Methylicorpusculum oleiharenae: one gene and its partner. The protein of the gene in region 2 interacts with the protein of the main gene of each other region in a pairwise test. Links are inferred from orthologs where the notes say so. Each region holds a gene or a part of one and is shown on either strand. Other genes may lie near its edges. The genes, in order: recR and recO.

Evidence for each region.
Region 1: the proteins of recO (region 2) and recR interact in binary tests that used the Escherichia coli proteins (3 or more experiments, as listed by UniProt). The link is inferred for Methylicorpusculum oleiharenae from one-to-one orthologs.

Annotation. Positions count from the first base shown.
Region 1 is NZ_WUTY02000001.1:2,858,225-2,867,321, reverse strand. The notes cover bases 1-2,709. They hold recR (recombination mediator RecR), read right to left. Parts: upstream 1,799-2,709; coding sequence 1,202-1,798; downstream 1-1,201. Other genes in these bases: dnaX (DNA polymerase III subunit gamma/tau), read right to left, coding at 2,148-2,709; GO003_RS12940 (YbaB/EbfC family nucleoid-associated protein), read right to left, coding at 1,804-2,127; GO003_RS12950 (histidine triad nucleotide-binding protein), read right to left, coding at 844-1,182; rsgA (ribosome small subunit-dependent GTPase A), read left to right, coding at 1-663. In the rest of the region: more of dnaX, read right to left, coding at 2,710-3,767; GO003_RS12925 (ATP-binding protein), read right to left, coding at 4,053-5,396; GO003_RS12920 (response regulator transcription factor), read right to left, coding at 5,470-6,141; GO003_RS12915 (PepSY domain-containing protein), read right to left, coding at 6,159-6,443; GO003_RS12910 (S49 family peptidase), read right to left, coding at 6,550-7,530; GO003_RS12905 (HAD-IA family hydrolase), read right to left, coding at 7,520-8,188; 23S rRNA pseudouridine(955/2504/2580) synthase RluC, read right to left, coding at 8,175-9,097. UniProt on the Escherichia coli protein: May play a role in DNA repair. It seems to be involved in an RecBC-independent recombinational process of DNA repair. It may act with RecF and RecO.
Region 2 is NZ_WUTY02000001.1:311,073-320,459, reverse strand. What follows is about bases 3,775-6,773. They hold recO (DNA repair protein RecO), read left to right. Parts: upstream 3,775-4,915; coding sequence 4,916-5,632; downstream 5,633-6,773. Other genes in these bases: GO003_RS01510 (PP2C family protein-serine/threonine phosphatase), read left to right, coding at 6,394-6,773; pdxJ (pyridoxine 5'-phosphate synthase), read left to right, coding at 5,636-6,391; era (GTPase Era), read left to right, coding at 4,042-4,923; rnc (ribonuclease III), read left to right, coding at 3,775-4,042. Outside these bases: GO003_RS01550 (DegQ family serine endoprotease), read left to right, coding at 1-324; lepA (translation elongation factor 4), read left to right, coding at 328-2,127; lepB (signal peptidase I), read left to right, coding at 2,170-2,946; GO003_RS01535 (DUF4845 domain-containing protein), read left to right, coding at 2,988-3,365; more of rnc, read left to right, coding at 3,362-3,774; more of GO003_RS01510, read left to right, coding at 6,774-7,131; GO003_RS01505 (sigma-54 interaction domain-containing protein), read right to left, coding at 7,162-8,127; GO003_RS01500 (sulfite exporter TauE/SafE family protein), read right to left, coding at 8,144-8,860; pyrF (orotidine-5'-phosphate decarboxylase), read right to left, coding at 9,159-9,387. UniProt on the Escherichia coli protein: Involved in DNA repair and RecF pathway recombination.

The DNA of each region.
Region 1 (9,097 bases), 2.6 Mb from region 2 along the record:
ATCCGTCCGGTTGCGGCGAATATCGACAGAGTTTTTGTTGTCGTGGCCGTTGAACCTTTTTGCGATTTTCTATTGATCGATCAATATCTTGCCGTGTGCGAAAATAGAGGCATAGACGCGGCTATCATCTTGAATAAAATTGACCTTGCCCTGCCCGAATCCTTGTTAGCTGAGCTCGATATTTACAACCGGCTCGGTTACCCTTTTTATACTGTCAGCACCTATGACCACCGGGGCCTGGATGCTCTTAATTCAGCACTTAAAGACCAAACCAGCATTCTGGCCGGACAATCGGGGGTCGGCAAATCGTCTTTAACCAAAACACTGATTCCCGACCTGGATTTAAAAACCAAAACACTGTCAGAAACCACCCGACACGGGCGCCACACTACAACGGCAGCCACGCTTTATCACCTACCGGGCGGCGGCGACCTGATCGATAGTCCGGGTGTAGCCATTTTCGGACTTGCAGGATTGACCGAAAGACATCTGGCTTATGGATTCAGAGACTTTCAGCCATTCATTGATCAATGTCAATTTAACGACTGCAGACACGATAAAGATAAAGGCTGCGCGATCCGAGTGGCCATAGAAAAAGGCGATATTTCTGCAAGTCGCTACCAGCGTTTTTTAAAGCTTAGAGAAAAAATGACGCTGGCCTGATAAAAAAAGATACGCTTTATCGAAGTGTTTACTTGAATGGAAATAGGTTTTGTCAAAAAAACGAGGCCACCGACGACTGATTTATAGCAATCATTTGGGTCACGAATTGCACTATGCGGCAAAACAAAAGTCGTCCCTTTGCAGAAAGGATCGGCAACATCCGGTTAAAAAGCAGCCTTATTAGCCGGGAGGCCAGCGCATCTGACGCCGTCCCAGCACATGTAAATGCAAATGGTAAACATCCTGCCCCCCCTGCTCGTTACAGTTGATTACTGTTCGATAGCCATCATCAGCTAACCCTTCCTGCGCTGCAACCTTAATCACTGCCTGCAGCAAACGCCCGGCAAGAGACGTATCCTTAAGATCGTTTAACGTGCTGATATGCGCCTTTGGAATGATCAAAATATGAACAGGCGCTTGTGGATTGATGTCTCTGAAGGCTAATAACTGCTCGTTTTCATAGACAATATCAGGCTTCATTTCACCAGAAACCATTTTACAAAAGATACAATCTGTCATTGTTACCCCCCTCTATTTTTTATATCGGCTTACGCCCTTTAAATGCGTGGGTCAAAGTACTGCTATCGATGTATTCAAGTTCCCCCCCCATCGGAACACCATGGGCTATCCTGCTGGCCTGAACATCGCATTTTTTTGCGATTTCTGAAATCAATTGCGCCGTCGCCTCGCCTTCTACGGTAGAGTTGGTTGCCAAAATAATTTCTTTGATTTCTTTATTTTCCAGCCTTTGCTCAAGCAGATCCAAACCAAGCTCATCCGGACCAATGCCATCCAGCGGCGACAAGTGCCCATGAAGCACAAAAAACACACCACCGAATACCGCAGCCTGATCCACTGCCCACACATCAGCGGGCGTTTCAACGATACAGACAACAGAATGATCCCGTCCTTGATTGGAACAGATGGAACAGATCATTTGATCAGTCAAATTTCTGCATCTTTTACAACGGGTCACTTTATTGAGAGACTCAAGCAAAGTCTCCGCCAATCTTTTTGCCCCGTCTCTGTTACGCTGCAACAAATAGAATGCCATTCTTTGAGCCGATTTGGGCCCTACTCCCGGCAGATAGCACAAATCCTGAATTAATTGTCCTAGCAGGCCTTTCTTATCCATCACCATTAAAAAGGCATCTGAAATCCGGGCGGCAGAGGAAATCCTGCAGTGAATTGCGCCATTTTTTCCTGCTTCATTTTGGCCACTTTATGAACCGCATCATTGATTGCGGCAGCAACCAGATCTTCCAGCATATCTTTGTCATCACCGACCAGAGAATCGTCTATAGTCACTTTACGCACTTCCCTTTTGCCAGTCATCACTATTTTGACCAGACCACCGCCAGACTCTCCCAGCACTTGCATCAGTGCTAATTCATCTTGCGCATTTTTTAAATCTTCCTGCATTTTTTGGGCTTGCTGCATTAAATTGCCCAGTGCATTTTTCATAGTAGGGTTACTCCTTAAATTTATTGACCTGTAGGCTCGATAGTACCGGGGACAACCCGCGCATCAAATCGATCTTTTAATGCTGCAACAGCCTCGTCGTTATTAATAGAATCCACAGCATTTTGCTGCAATTCTTCACGTTCTTTGCGATGCTTCATTGCCGGAGTGACGGACTCAACTTCACCGGTCTGGATAACTAACCGGATAGGCTTGGCAAAATAATCCTGCAAAGCCTTTTGCAAATTATCCTCAATTTTAGGGCTGAGTAAATGCTTGTGCCCGGTATCCAATTCAAGCGTACAAACTGTATCACTAATATTTCTCAAGACACAATTATTAGCGAATTCCCGTGTCATTCCTCTGATTTTAATCGCAACGACGAGATCAGACCATTCAATAAAATCACTGGTAACCGGTTTCTCCTGACTCACCGGCTCAGGCACTTTCAATGTTTCTTGCACTGAGGGTGCGGAAACGGAACGGACCGTTTCTTGCGGCTTAGGCTGACGGGTATCCTTTACTGAGGCCACTTGAGAAGAACGGACAGGCATTTCTGTAACAGCAGGTTGAAACGTCAACAACCGCAGCATGACCATTTCAAATCCGCTACGAGGATCAGGAGCCAGAGGAAGATCCCGCTGACCAATCAACACAATTTGATAATAAAGCTGGACGTCCTCAGGACTGATTTTTTCAGCCAGCATCACCACGGAATCCAAATCAAAATCGTTTTTCACTGCAGAGGGAGCGACCTGATACAACGCAATCTTGTGTAAAACAAGTAAAATTCGCTGCAGAACGTCGCCGAAATCAGGCGTCAAATCAGACAGCTCATCAATGACCTGAAAAAGTTGTAAAGCGTCTCTTTCTACAAGCGCATGAATCAGGTTATCAACCGGCTGCTGTGCAATGGTTCCGAGCATGGCGGTGACGTCATCCAGATTGACACGACCATTACCAAAAACAATGGCCTGATCAAGCAAGCTCAAGCCATCACGCATACTTCCGTCCGCTGCTCTTGCCAGCATTCTCAGAGCGGGAGATTCGGCCTCTATAGATTCCTTTTGCAAGATAGCCTCCATTTGCAAAAAGACCTGATCCGGCAACATACTCTTCAGATTGAATTGCAGGCAGCGCGACAAAACTGTGACTGGGATTTTGTGGGGGTCAGTTGTTGCCAATAGAAACTTGACATGCTCGGGCGGCTCTTCCAAAGTTTTTAACAACGCATTAAAGCTGTGCCCGGAAAGCATATGCACTTCATCAATCAGGTAAACTTTATATCGCCCGCTGCTTGGGGCATATTGGGTATTTTCCAAAAGATCGCGCGTATCATCGACTTTGGTTCTGGATGCGGCATCCACTTCAATCAAATCCGGATATCGGCCTTGATCAACTTCAATACAGACATTACATTGACCGCACGGATTATGATCTTTTCGCGCTTCGCAGTTAATTGCTTTGGCAAGAATTCTGGCGATAGTCGTTTTGCCAACACCGCGAGTGCCGGTAAACAAATATGCGTGGTGTAGTCGGTTATGTTTGAGTGCGTTAATCAGAGAATTAACAACGTGCTCTTGTCCAACGATTTCTGAGAAATTGCGAGGACGCCATTTTCTGGCAAGAACCTGGTAAGTCATTAAAGACTCTTAAAGGATATGTATTTGGGAGGGAACCGTGCCAGCCACATCCCGGCACACGAATCTGCTGCTACCGTTGCTCCCTTCCGGACCTGGCGGGGTTTACAGCGTATCGTTGCGAGAGGACCGACACGGTTTCCATAATAGAGCCGCCTAAGCGACTAAAGAGCGCGCATTATGATGGAATCGATTTGAAAATTCAACCTTAATTTTACTTAACACCAGGAATAGCAGCAGACTGCCTGGAATAAGCCGAAAACCAAAGGATAAACGACAAAAAACGATTCAGGGCAAATAAACCTGCCACCGCATACCACCCAGTGAAGGGCTTTTATCACCTAAAAGCTCACCCCCCATCAGGCCAACTAATTCATTGACAACAGCCATGCCAATTCCATGTCCATGGATGTTTTGATCCGCCCTGACCCCTCGTTTAAGAATCTCTTCCAATTGACCCGAGGGTATGCCAGGACCATCATCTTCAATTTGAAGTAGAAATTTATACTTGTTTTTCTTAATCTGGTTCTTATATTGCAGGCTGACTTTGACTTTTTTATCGCACCATTTACTGGCATTGTCGATCAGATTGCCGGCAATTTCGTAAAGGTCTCCTTCCTCACAATATAATTTATAGCTTTCAGGCTTTCGAGTTTCAAAGTTAATTTTTTTCCCACTATGAACCTTGCGCATGGATCCGATAATTTTATCCAGGACTATTGAAGCATCGACTGTACCTGTGGTTTTTTTCTCACCTTTCGCTGCAGCTTTCTGCAACTGATACTCGACGATCTCATTCATCCTTGATATTTGATCCAACGCGGTTTTTTTATTCAACTCAGGCGTTTCAATGCAGCCTCTTAGTATCGCTAACGGTGTTTTCAAACTATGCGCCAAATCGGCCAGTGTATTTCGATAGCGCTCAAGGTGAGCTCGCTCACTGCTTACTAACGCATTCAGGTTACCCGCCAGGCCTTCCAGTTCGGTTGAATAAACACCATCAAGCCGGGTTTTATCGCCCCGCTCTATCGCTTCCAGATCTTTGACGATGACTCTGAGTGGCTTTAAACTCCAGCGTAAAACCACTAATTGAATAATAATGAGCACCGAACCGATCCCCATCAACCAGGACTGCAGAACTCTTTTGAAACTTGCAACCTGGTGACTGACAAATTGACTGTCCTCAGCGACACTAAAAATAAATTCACGCCCTTTTCTTCGCTTATCTTCCCAAATAACACTGTAATGCAAAACATAACGCCCCATGTCATCCAGCAGGAAGGCAAACTTTCCCGGCGCTATTTGGGGAGGAGGCGATAAAGTCAAGCCAACCGCCGATGGCGAATGCCATTCTGTTTTACCTTTTGCGGGCTGAACCGAGGCATAAAGACCTGAGCCAGGATCAGAAAAACGGGGCTCCCTCAAGGCTTTTGGTAGTTTAATTTGGCCGTTGCGCGTCAATTCGGCAGCCGATAACAGCGAATAAACCTGAACTTTTAAATTTTCACGTAGCGCTTGCTCCGCGCTTTCCTTATAACCACGCTCCAAAACCACAGAAACGATAGCGAAAAAAGAAGCGAGAACAAAACCGGTGGAAAAAAGCAGCCTGAGACTGAGAGATTTACGCTTCACTTTACTTCAATCATAGGATTCAGCTTAACAAAATTTCATTAAGTCATTGACTTTAATAAGCTTCTGCAGCAGCTTAATTTGCGGGAATGCGGTAGCCGCGTCCCCGCAACGTTTCAATGGGTTTGACGACGCCGTCTGGATCCAGTTTTTTTCTCAACCGCCCGATAAATACTTCAATGACGTTGCTGTCTCTATCAAAGTCTTCATCGTAAATATGTTCGGTTAACACTGACTTTGAAACGACTTCACCTTTTCTAAACAGCAGGTATTCCAGAACTTTATATTCAAAAGCAGTTAAATCCATTTTTTCACCGGCAACAGTCACTTCCTGCGATACGGTATTCAACTCAATATTGGCATGGGTCAATACCGGATGCGATTTGCCACCAGACCGGCGGATTAAAGCATTGAGCCTAGCCAGCAATTCCTCGTAATGAAACGGCTTGACCAAATAGTCATCCGCACCCGATTCCAGGCCTTCAACTTTTTCCTGCCAACGGCTTCTGGCAGTCAGAATTAAAATAGGAAATTCGACATTTTCCTTGCGTAATTTTTTGATCAATTCAACGCCCGAAATATCAGGCAATCCTATATCGATGATCGCTGCATCGATCGGATATTCGCTACCCAAATAGAACCCGTCAGCCCCCGTCGCGGCCAAATCTACTGCAAAGCCTTTCCTGCCCAAAAACTGCCGGATTTGATCACCAATCAACGGCTCATCTTCAACCACCAAAATTCGCATAGTACGCTCCCTTTATGTCATTCTTTATCTTCATCGGGCAAAAAGTCTTCCAACAAATCGCCCGTCTCGGCATCTACTATAAAATGCTGAATACGGCCGTCCGCTGTCAGCACTTTGATAATGTGAACCTCTCTTTCGTTAATGATCTCCGTTTTGGCACCCAGTACTTTATTTTGAGGATCGGAAAGCACCTGTCTTGTCGCCTCATCAAGAGAGACAGAAGCCAAGGCTATCTCGCTGCCAGACAAAACAGAAGCAAGGAACATGAAGGCGACCAAAATTACTTTAATTAAATTTGCCATTGAAAATCCGGAACATAATCATGTGATGCATTACCCTTTGGTTTCTGCAATTTGCATGGCTTAAACTATATGTCTAAATGACTGAATAGTCACTGAATCCAACTTTTTAACCCATATCCCAGCGCGTAAAAGCAGCACTGACGGCATGACCAAAAGAAGCTCCCAGCTTGCCAAACAATCTATCCATTATGCGTTCACTGGGCGTAAAATTAACCAGCTTTTCAGCGCCAATGACGTTTTTCGCAACGAATTTGTCACTGCCAAAATCATCGGCCAATCCCAGGGAAACACCTTCCTTACCGGTCCACACCAATCCTGAAAACATATCGGACGTTTCTTTGAGGCGATCACCACGGCCTTTTTTTACCGCATCAATGAATTGTTTGTGCACCTGATTGAGCAATGTTTGCATATGCCTGGTTTCAAGCTCATTCACCGGCAAAAAAGGATCCAGCATCGCTTTATGATCTCCGGCAGTCAGCGTCCGTCTCTCTACGCCCATTTTTTCAAGCGTTTCAACAAAGCCGAATCCGTTAATGACTACGCCTATCGAACCGATAAGACTGGCCTCATTAACATAAATTTTGTCAGTTGCGGACGCCACATAATAGCCGCCGGAAGCACAAATATCGCTCACTACCGAAATAATAGGGAGATTGGGGAATTCCTGCTTAACCAGTCTGATTTCGTGAAAAATATAGTCAGACTGTACAGGGCTGCCACCGGGTGAATTAATATGCAGGATAATGCCCTTGGTGTTTTTATCTTTCGCAGCATCACGCAAACCTTGTGAGATATTTTCAAAGCTGGCGGGCTTGTCCTCCGCTATAACCCCGACCACATCGATGACTGCCGTGTGACCTTCACCTCCTGTCACATCCATATCTTTTTTGATGGAGGGATACATTGCTACAACAAAAACAGCTACCAGGTAAAAAAACAGCAACAATTTAAAAAAAATGCTCCAGTGACGCGCCTTTCTTTGCTCCGTCACAGCTGCCAGCGCCAGTTTTTCAATGACTTCGCGCTCCCAACCCTGTTGTTTTTGACCCTCAGAGCCTTGCGTCATGTCATTATTACTTTCCATTATTTAACCTCAGAAATGTTATTAAATCAGATGTATTTTGCAGAAATTCGATGGGGCGATGTTGCAGTAACTGCGGTTCAGCATGAGCGCCGCAGGTGACCGCGATTGAAGATATTCCGGCATTTAAAGCCATTTCCAGATCATGAATGGAATCACCGATCATAACGGTGGCTTCTTTTTGCACGCCGGTTTCCGACATAATCTGTTTGAGCATTAACGGATCAGGCTTTGAAGCCGTCTCATCGGCACAGCGACTCGCAACAAAATAGCCGGCGATCCCGGTTTGCTCAAAAGCATGCTGAAGACCTTTGCGTGATTTTCCGGTCGCAACCGCCAAGAGAAAACCGCTTTGCTTAAGCGCCTCCAAAAGATCAACTACGCCTGGAAACAAGTCCTCAACCCCCAGTTGACGCGAAAAATAAAGCTCTGAATACCGGCTGATTAAACGTTGCTTTTCTAATTGATCAAGTTCCGGAAAAAGGACTGACATAGCCTGATGGATGCTAAGTCCGATAATATCTTTTGCCGCGCATTCATCCGGCGCCTTATAACCGCAGTCAACTGCTGCGTTTTGTAAACAATAGACAATCCAGTCTATGGAGTCCATCAGGGTTCCATCCCAATCAAATATCAATAACTCAAACTTACTTTTTATCATCAAACCAAACCTGCATATCTACAGGTACCGGTGCAGTAATAATTAACGGTTTACCACTAACAGGATGCGTGAACTCAAGCTTGAAAGCATGAAGAAAAAGGCGTTTGATTCCTCTTTTTTTAAAACTCCGATTGACTTCAAAATCGCCGTATCGATCATCGCCAAGGATGGGATGCCCCAACCAGGCAGCATGAACTCTGATTTGATGAGTTCTTCCGGTTTGCGGACTGGCTTCTACCCATGTCGCATCAGACAATGATTTAATACTTTTGAAAAATGTTGCCGAACTTTTTCCTTCCTGACTCACGATGACCATGCGCTCACCGCTCTGGCCTGTCTGCTTTAATAAGGGCGCAGTGACGGCTATGGATTTCCTCTCCCATACGCCACCCAACAAGGCTAAATAGGTCTTTCTGATGCCATCGCCACGGAAAAGTTCATGCAGCGTCCGCAGCGCACTGCGTTTTTTGGCAATGATCAAACAACCCGAAGTGTCCCGATCCAGACGATGAACCAATTCAAGAAAATGCGCATCGGGTCTTAATTGGCGCAAGCTTTCTATAACTGCCGTACTTAAGCCGCTGCCGCCATGAACGGCATAACCGGCCGGTTTATTGAGCACCATCAAAACATCGTCTTCAAACAGAATATCCTGCTCGAGGCTTTGTTTAAGGCTTTTGGGCACAAAAACAATGTCGTCAACCACATTGACCCGTACCGGTGGAATTCTGACCATATCGCCCGGCTGCAACCGGTATTTGACATCGACTCTGCCCTTGTTAACCCGTACCTCGCCTTTTCGCACGATACGATAAATGTGGCTTTTTGGAACACCTTTGAGCTTGGTAATCAAAAAATTATCCAATCGTTGATCACTGGTTTCATCTGTGATTTCAACCATCTGTACCG
Region 2 (9,387 bases):
GAAGAAAGTGAGCAACCGGTCGAGAAAAAAGAAGTTAAGCCGACTAATCGTCTGGGAATTTCAGTCACTAATTTAACTGATGAGCAAAGAGAGCAATTACAAGTCATTAAAAATGGCGTTCTAGTTGAGATAGTTGCCAGAGGACCTGCATCGCAAGCGGGTATTCAAAGCGGTGATGTGATTTTACGCATCAATAATAATATCGTCCGTGATGTGGCTGATTTTGATAAGATAGTCAGTCAACTTTCTGCCGGGAAATCAATTGCAGTTTTGATCCAGCGTCGCGGAAATCCGGTATTTTTAGCAATTAAACTAGACAAGTAACCAGTGGATTTAAAAAATATAAGAAATTTCTCCATTATTGCGCATATCGATCACGGAAAATCGACCTTAGCAGATAGGTTTATCCAGATTTGTGGAGGACTCACAGATCGGGAAATGGGTAATCAAGTGCTTGATTCCATGGATATTGAGCGCGAACGCGGCATTACCATCAAGGCACAAAGCGTTACTTTGTTTTATACTGCAAAAAATGGTGAAACCTATCAGCTTAATTTTATCGATACGCCCGGCCATGTGGATTTTTCTTACGAAGTGTCGCGGTCTCTCGCTGCGTGCGAGGGCGCTTTGCTGGTTGTTGATGCCGCACAAGGTGTTGAAGCCCAAAGTGTAGCCAACTGCTACACCGCTATAGAGCAAGGCCTTGAAGTGGTTCCTGTGCTTAACAAGATTGACTTGCCTTCTGCCGAGCCGGAGCGAGTCGCTGCCGAAATAGAAGACGTTATCGGCATTCCAGCGGATGCGGCTTTAAAAATTAGCGCAAAAACCGGAATAGGTGTTGAAGATGTTTTGGAACAGATTATTGATCTGGTTCCTTCTCCCAAGGGCAACGAGCAAGGGCCCTTACAAGCGCTGATTATCGATTCATGGTTCGATAGTTATCTTGGCGTAGTTTCCCTAGTAAGAATATTTAACGGTAGTATCCGTAAAAAACAGAAAATTACGATCATGTCTACGGGCAAGTCGTTTCTGGTTGAGAAAGTGGGCGTATTTACGCCAAAGCGTCAAGAGCGGGACGAGCTTAAAACCGGTGAAGTCGGTTTTATGGTAGCCGCTATAAAGGATATTTACGGTGCTCCGGTGGGTGACACGATTACCTGGACTGATAATCCTGCAGATGAACCTGTTGCCGGATTCCAAAAAGTTCAGCCACGCGTTTTTGCGGGCCTTTATCCGGTCAGCTCCGATGATTATGAGGATTTGCGTGAAGCGCTGAACAAGCTCAGGCTTAATGATGCGGCATTGCAGTTTGAGCCTGAAACGTCTCAAGCGTTGGGCTTTGGTTTTCGTTGCGGTTTTCTTGGCATGTTGCACATGGAAATCATCCAGGAGCGGTTGGAGCGGGAATATGATGTGGACCTTATTACCACGTCACCCACCGTAATTTACGAAGTGACAACTCATAACGATGAAGTTTTGATGGTGGATAATCCGGCAAAACTTCCCGATACCGGTACTGTCCGGACCATCAAAGAGCCGATCATTCGCGCAAATATCTTGGTTCCCCAGGATTATTTAGGCGCAGTCATCTCTCTGTGCATTGAAAAGAGAGGATCGCAAAAAGATATGCAGTATGTGGGGCGTCAGGTTTCCTTGCATTATGAGCTGCCATTAAGCGAAGTGGTACTGGACTTTTTCGATCGATTAAAGTCGGCAAGTCGTGGTTTTGCGTCGTTTGATTATGAGTTTCTCCGGTTTCAGGAAGCCGATTTGGTCAAGTTGGATATATTGATAAACGGTGACAAGGTTGATGCCTTGTCCATCATAGTGCATCGGGAAATGAGTCATATCAAGGGCCGCGATCTGGTCGAAAAAATGAAAGACCTGATACCTCGCCAAATGTTTGAAGTAGCCATTCAAGCCGCAATTGGTTCTAAGGTTATTGCCCGATCCACAGTAAAAGCGTTGAGAAAAAATGTCACAGCCAAATGTTATGGCGGTGATATCACGCGCAAAAAGAAACTACTCGAAAAACAAAAGGCCGGCAAAAAAAGGATGAAGCAAGTCGGTAATATTGAGATACCTCAAGAAGCCTTTTTAGCGGTTCTTCAGGTTAATAAAGAGTAATTTCCGCCTAACCATTTTCTTTACATCACCTATCAATTAAACATGGATTTTGATTTCTCTTTTTTTTTGCTGATGGCAACGGTTGTAACAGGTGTTATCTGGGGCGGTTATCTTTTACTGCTCAAATACACACATAAAGAGCCGACTCCTGAAAACGAACCTCTGATTGTCGAATATGCACGATCTTTTTTTCCTATCGTATTGATCGTTTTGGTGTTGCGTTCATTTTTAGTGGAGCCTTTTAGAATTCCATCAGGTTCCATGATGCCGACCTTGTTAATTGGCGACTTTATTTTGGTGAACAAGTTTACGTACGGTGTTCGTTTGCCTGTCATCAATACCAAAGTCATTGACATGAATCAGCCTGAAAGAGGAGATGTTGTTGTCTTCAGGTACCCAAAAGAGCCGACTGTCGATTACATCAAACGGATCATCGGTTTGCCGGGTGATAAAATCGCTTATTACAATAAAAATCTTTATGTCAACGGCTCGCCGGTTCAGCGAGTTTCCTTGGGTATGTACCACGGCGTCGGTCAAGGCCAGTCAATGACCGGTGCTGAACATTTCCAGGAAGATCTTCAAGGGGTTGAGCACAGTATTCTGATACATAATGGCGCGCCTTCGGTGGAAGGTGTTTATGTCGTGCCGAACGGGCACTTCTTCGTCATGGGTGACAATCGCGATAACAGTAACGATAGCCGTTATTGGGGCACGGTTCCCGAGGACAATCTGGTTGGCAAGGCCTTTTTTATATGGATGAGTTGGGATTGGCAGAATAAAGGGATTGGCTTTGACCGAATTGGCACCTTGCTTAAGTAAACTACACTTAATGAGTTCGAATCTGACTCAGGAGTTTTCTAATGAGCTTGTCATCTAATCGCGAAAGCGGTCTGACCTTAATAACCTTGACACTGTTGCTGGGTTTTATTGCCTTTATTACGTTGCTGGTTTTAAAAATCGCGCCAATATATATCGACCACAGCAAAGTGAAAAGTGCTTTGACAGGGGTAGAGCAGATGGAAAATATTGAGACGGTGACCCGGGAAGAGGTATGGAGTTCTCTGGAAAAGCGCTTCAACATGAATTACGTCACGGATATCACTAAAGACAATGTCAAGGTAACGCGCCGTGGCGGCTATTTGAAAGTTGAAATCGAATATGAAGTCGTTAAGCCCATCGTCGGCAATTTGAGTGTGCTGGTAAATTTTTATGAAATTATTGAGGTAGGGCAGGAGTGATAAAAAACCCGGAAGTGCTTTGTAAGAAACTGGGCCTTAAATTTAATGACCCCCAGTTATTTGTCATGGCGCTGACGCATCGAAGTGTAGGTGCGAGAAATAATGAACGATTAGAGTTTTTGGGTGACGCCATTTTAGGTTTTGTCATTGCCGAAAAGCTGCATGAGATTTTTCCCGAGGCCAGTGAAGGCGTGCTAAGCAGGCTCAGGGCCAGCCTTGTGAATCAGTGTTCTTTGGCCGATGTGGCTAGGAAACATAATATTGGTGATTATCTTATTTTAGGTACTGGTGAATTAAAAAGCGGAGGGTTCAGGCGCGATTCCATTTTGTCTGATGCTTTTGAAGCAATTATCGGTTCTCTTTTTAAAGATCAGGGCATTGAAGTCTGCAAACAATGGATTCTGACCATGTTTGACGAAAAATTTACTTGTCTATCGCTGGAAAACTGGCAAAAAGATCCTAAAACTCAGCTACAGGAACTGATGCAGTCTAAAAAACTCAGTCTGCCCGAATATACGCTTTTATCCATGTCAGGTTTGCCTCATGAGCAAACGTTTAAAGTCAAATGCGCTATCGAATTGACTGATAAATTCTCAGTTGGAAAAGGCGTTTCAAGAAAGAGAGCCGAACAGGATGCCGCAGAGCAAATGTTGATCTTGCTAAAGAGAGATAATTAATGAATTGTGGCTATGTTGCTTTAGTGGGTCGCCCCAACGTTGGAAAATCTACATTGATGAATCATCTGCTGGGGCAGAAGATCAGCATTACCTCAAGAAAACCGCAAACAACCCGTCATCGGATTCTGGGAATCAATACCACCGATGAAGGTCAGGCTATCTATATGGATACGCCAGGTATGCATAATAACGAGAAAAAAGCGCTTAACCGTTATCTGAACAGAACAGCAGAATCCACATTGGCGGGCGTTGATGTCGTGGTCTGGTTGATCGATGGTTTGGCGTGGCAGGAATACGATGACGTTATTTTTGCCAAATTAAAACAAGCCGGTTTGCCTGCAATTCTCGCTGTCAATAAAGTGGATAAGGTTAAGGACAAAGACACGATGCTGGCTTTTTTTGCAGAAGCCCAGGCGCGTTTTCCATTTGAGCATATCGTTCCTATATCGGCACTTAAAAACACTAATTTACAGATGCTGGAATCCCTTATCATGAAATTATTGCCGGAGAGAGAATTGATCTATCCGGCAGACCAGATTACCGACAGACCGGAGCGGTTTTTATGCGCTGAAATTGTCAGGGAAAAATTGACTCGACGTTTGGGCGACGAATTGCCTTATGCGCTCACAGTTGAGATCGAGCGCTACGAAGAGCATCCCACCCTGTCAAAAATATACGCCATTATCTGGGTTGAACGGAACTCTCAAAAATCGATTGTCATCGGCAAGCAAGGTGAAATGCTTAAAAACATAGGCACCGATGCGCGTCATGACATTGAGCGCCTGATCGGGCAAAAAGTGTATCTGCAACTTTGGGTCAAGGTTAAACACGGCTGGTCTGATAATGAGCGTGCATTACAGAGCTTAGGATTTAATGAGTGAAAGGCTTGTCACTCTGCAGCCAGGCTTTTTAATACGGCATTGGCCCTATGGGGAAACGAGTTTACTTACGGACGTTTTAACGCGTGATTTTGGCCGGATTTCAATACTGGCCAGAGGCTTGAGAAAGCCAAAATCGAAAATGGCCGGTATTTTGAGGCCATTTTTTCCTTTACTGCTTTCCTACGGTGCCGGGCGCGGTGAATTACATTATTTGTCCCATGCCGAACCTCAGTTCCCTGCTTTTGACAGTTCTCTTCACGGTAAAGCGCTTTTTTGCGGATTTTATATCAACGAACTCATAACGCATTTTCTTCATCAATCCGATCCCCATCCTGAAGTATTTGAGCTTTATCAGCAGACTCTTTTGGCTCTGCAAAATGGCGATGAAGTAGAAAGTTGTCTGCGTTGTTTTGAGGTTAATTTGCTGGAGTTGGTGGGCTATGGTTTGGACATTCGCTATGACAGCCAAACCCATCAATTGGTAGAGGCCGATAGAAAATACCATTTTAGTGTTGAGCGGGGGCCGACGGAAGCGGTTAACGGGGAAATCAATGGAGCCACTTTGCACGCTTTGCATTCTCGTCAGTTCAAAGATAAAGAATCGTTAATGCAAGCCAAAAAAATCATGAGAATGGTGATCGACTTTCATTTGCAAGGCAAGTTGCTTAAAAGTCGCGAGACCATTGCTAAAATCATTAAACAGTTGTGAAGAATGAAAATTACAAATATTTTGCTGGGCGTTAATATCGATCATGTGGCAACTTTAAGACAGGCGAGGGGAACAAAATACCCGGAACCTGTTCAGGCCGCTTTAATAGCAGAGCAGGCCGGTGCGGATGGTATTACCGCGCATCTTCGTGAAGATCGCCGGCATATACAGGACAGGGATATTTATTTGTTGAGTGAGATGCTGCACACCCGCTTGAATTTTGAAATGGCAGTCACTGATGAAATGGTGGCGTTAGCAATAGATGTTGCACCGGCCGCTTGTTGTTTGGTTCCGGAAAAGCGAGAGGAATTAACAACGGAAGGCGGCCTGGATGTGGTCGCCAGTCAACAAAGTATGGCAAAAGTGTGTGATGTGCTGGGTGAGGCGGGCATTGAGGTATCGTTGTTTATAGATCCTGAGCTAAGGCAGATAGACGCTGCGGTTAAAGCGGGCGCTCCTGTTGTTGAATTTCATACCGGCCGTTACGCAGATGCCCGCAATTCAGCACAACTGGCTGTAGAATTGGCAAGGATACAACAAGCGGCGGCCTATGCCCATTCGGTGGGTCTTCAGGTGAATGCCGGTCATGGCTTGAATTTCGCAAATGTGGAAGCTATCTGTCGAATACCTGAAATCGTTGAATTGAACATTGGTCATGCGCTGATTGCACAGGCCTTATTTTCCGGTTTAGCCAAGTCAGTGTCTGATATGAAACAGTTGATGAGACAGGCTCGTTTGGAAAGCATTTGTGCGAAATAGATATGAAACTTGTTTGTTATCAATTAACTTCTGCCGGTGATAGAGAGACTAATCAAGATGCAATGGCGCATCAGATTAACGAAGACTATGGTCTTTTTATAGTGGCAGACGGCTTGGGAGGTTATCAATCAGGCGAAAAAGCGGCTCAATTTTTTTGTCAGGCTATGATGCAATTGGCCGAGCGATACACCGATACCATCCGTTCGTTTCCATTGGATGTGTTATCGGCTTGGGTAGAAGATGCTATCGATGAAATGAAGCGTTTATTCGGTAATGATCCTACTGCAGATGAAGCGCACACGACCTGCGCCATATTATTTGTCAATGACCGGTTTGTTTTGACCGCTCATTGTGGTGACAGCCGGGTTTACCGTATGAGTCCGCGCAAGGTCATTTGGCGCACCCGGGATCATTCGGTTTTACAGAAATTGCTGGATCAGGGCGAGATTACAGAAGAAGAGATGGGCTTGCATCCTGAGCAGAATCAACTCACGCGAAGTATCAATATTGCGAAAAGTCATCCGGTTGAAGTCAATCTTTACCCGTCGATGGAGCCGGGTGAAACCTTTGTGTTATGTACCGATGGCTTTTGGGAACACGTCAAACTACTGGAATGGCTGCAATTGGCAGAGCCTGCCGGCGGACGTGTGGAATTGGGCAAGATGGCGCGTTTGTCGGTGCTGAGAGCGAAAGGAAAGAGTGATAATGTGACCGTCCAATGGGTCAGGTATTTAGCGTAAGACCTTCCGTGGTCCTGGTTGGCCTGATGATTAATGTGTAGCCAGTCCGTGTTTTTGAATACGATAAAGCAGCGTGTCCCGGGAAATACCCAATAGTCGGGCTGATTTGCTGCGATTGCCATTGGTTCTGGATAAGGCCTGATGGATTAAATCGAGTTCCAGGGCTTCCAGTTTGATTCCGGTTGCAGGCAACGTGAAGTCAGTATTAGACGGCTCACTTAAAGTGGGTGTGCTGGGCTTGAATTCATGCGGTAAATTTTCCGGTTCAATCGTTCTTCCTGCCAGTAAAATACTGAGGCGTTCGCATAAATTACGTAGTTCTCGAATGTTTCCCGGCCATGAATAGCTTTTCAGAGTTTTTAATGCCTGTTTGCTAAATTTAGGCGCTGTAATGCCGTGAGTTTCTGAAAAGTGATTAAGGAAGTGCCGTATCAGTTTTTCAATGTCATCGGTGCGTTGAGACAGAGGGGGGATGTCAAGTGGGACAACATTCAGGCGGAAATACAAATCGCGTCTGAAATCGCCTCTTTCAATCTGCTGCAGCAAGTCATTGTTGGTAGCGGCAATGATTCTTACGTCAACAAAATAAGGTTTGGTATCGCCGACCGCCAGACATTCGCCAGTTTCCAGAAAACGCAGTAATTTGGCTTGTATGGTCAAAGGCAGGGAATTGATTTCGTCCAGAAATAAAGTGCCCCCGTCAGCTGCCTGGAATATACCCAGCTTGTTGCCGGTTGCGCCGGTGAAGGCTCCTTTTCTATGACCGAATAATTCGGATTCGACCAAGCTTTCAGGGAGGGCGCCGCAATTGATGGTGATAAAAGGTTTATTGGCCCGGTTGCTTTCTTTTTGAATCGCTTTGGCAAGAACTTCTTTACCGGTTCCTGTTTCTCCTTTGAGAAGTATAGTGACATCGGTAGCGGAAACCATCTTGGCGCTACGAATTAAAGATTCGAGTGCAGGAGACTGACCAATAATAGAATTAAAATGATCCACTGGAACCTCGACTTAATTAAATGTGTTGTAAACGCATGGGGTTTAGCCACGGAAGGGCTGCAAACAAGGCCAAAATGATCATAAAAAGGCCTACGGCCTGTTTAAAATACCGCATCCTCGATAACCTTGTCAGTATGCCGGTCATTATACCGACACCGATGACGGCAGGTAAAGTCCCTATTCCAAATGAGAGCATGGTCAATGCGCTTCGGGTGATGTCACCCGTAGTGGCTGCTAGAGCCAATGCGGCATAAATTAATCCGCACGGAAGCCAGCCCCATACCATTCCGAACAGGAAAGCCTGCAGTCGGGTTTTTACAGGAATCAGTTTTCGTCCGTAGGGTTCTATCAATTTCCAGAAGCGTGAACCTGCTTTTTCAATATAGGCAAAGCGGGGAAACCAGCCCGCAATGTAAAAGCCTGCACCGATCATGATGACTGCGGACAGCATCTGAAACAGGCGGTAAGCAATGGCTTCACCAAAAGGCAGCATCAGTAAAAATTGAACGGCCCCCGCCAATCCACCCGCTATCGTATAGCTGAAAATCCGGCCCAGGTTATAGTTTAAAACATAGGGAAGAAGCCGTGTTTTGTTGTTGCGAATTTCCGGTTTCAGGCTGAGTGTCAATGTGCCGATTATGGAGCCGCACATGCCGATACAATGCATGCTGCTTAATAGCCCCATCAAAAATGACACGAGATAGGAAGAAGTAAAGGATATGTGAAATTCCATAGGCCCAAGACATTAACACAGAAAAAAATATATACAATAGTTCAGTGCGGTCAATTAATTAAAACAGGTTATTTGACGTAAAAAAATCAGTTAAATAACATTGATTAATAGAAATAAGCCGTTTTGACCACGCGAATGTGGTTTATCGGCGAGGGCAATAAGACAAGTGCGAGAAGTATAGATGATAAAAAGCAGGCACACCGGTGCAGCAAAATAAGGGGACATCCGCAATTTTGTGTGTACCTCGCCTGGATTCGGCTGGTGCTTTATCCAGGTTAGGTGTTTAAAGTGAACTCTGTTATTTGAACTGCGCCGCTATTTGCTGCTGAATTTTTTCAGCCATGGCTTGTCTGTTATCTGCATCTCGAATGGGCCTGCCAACCACGATGTAATCGGCGCCATTCCTAAAGGCCTGTTCTACACTCACGACTCTTTTTTGATCATCTTCCTCGCGATTGTCTAAGGGCCTGATACCGGGTGTGATGATCAATAAACGATTATCCAGTTCCTGTCTTAACATTGGGGCT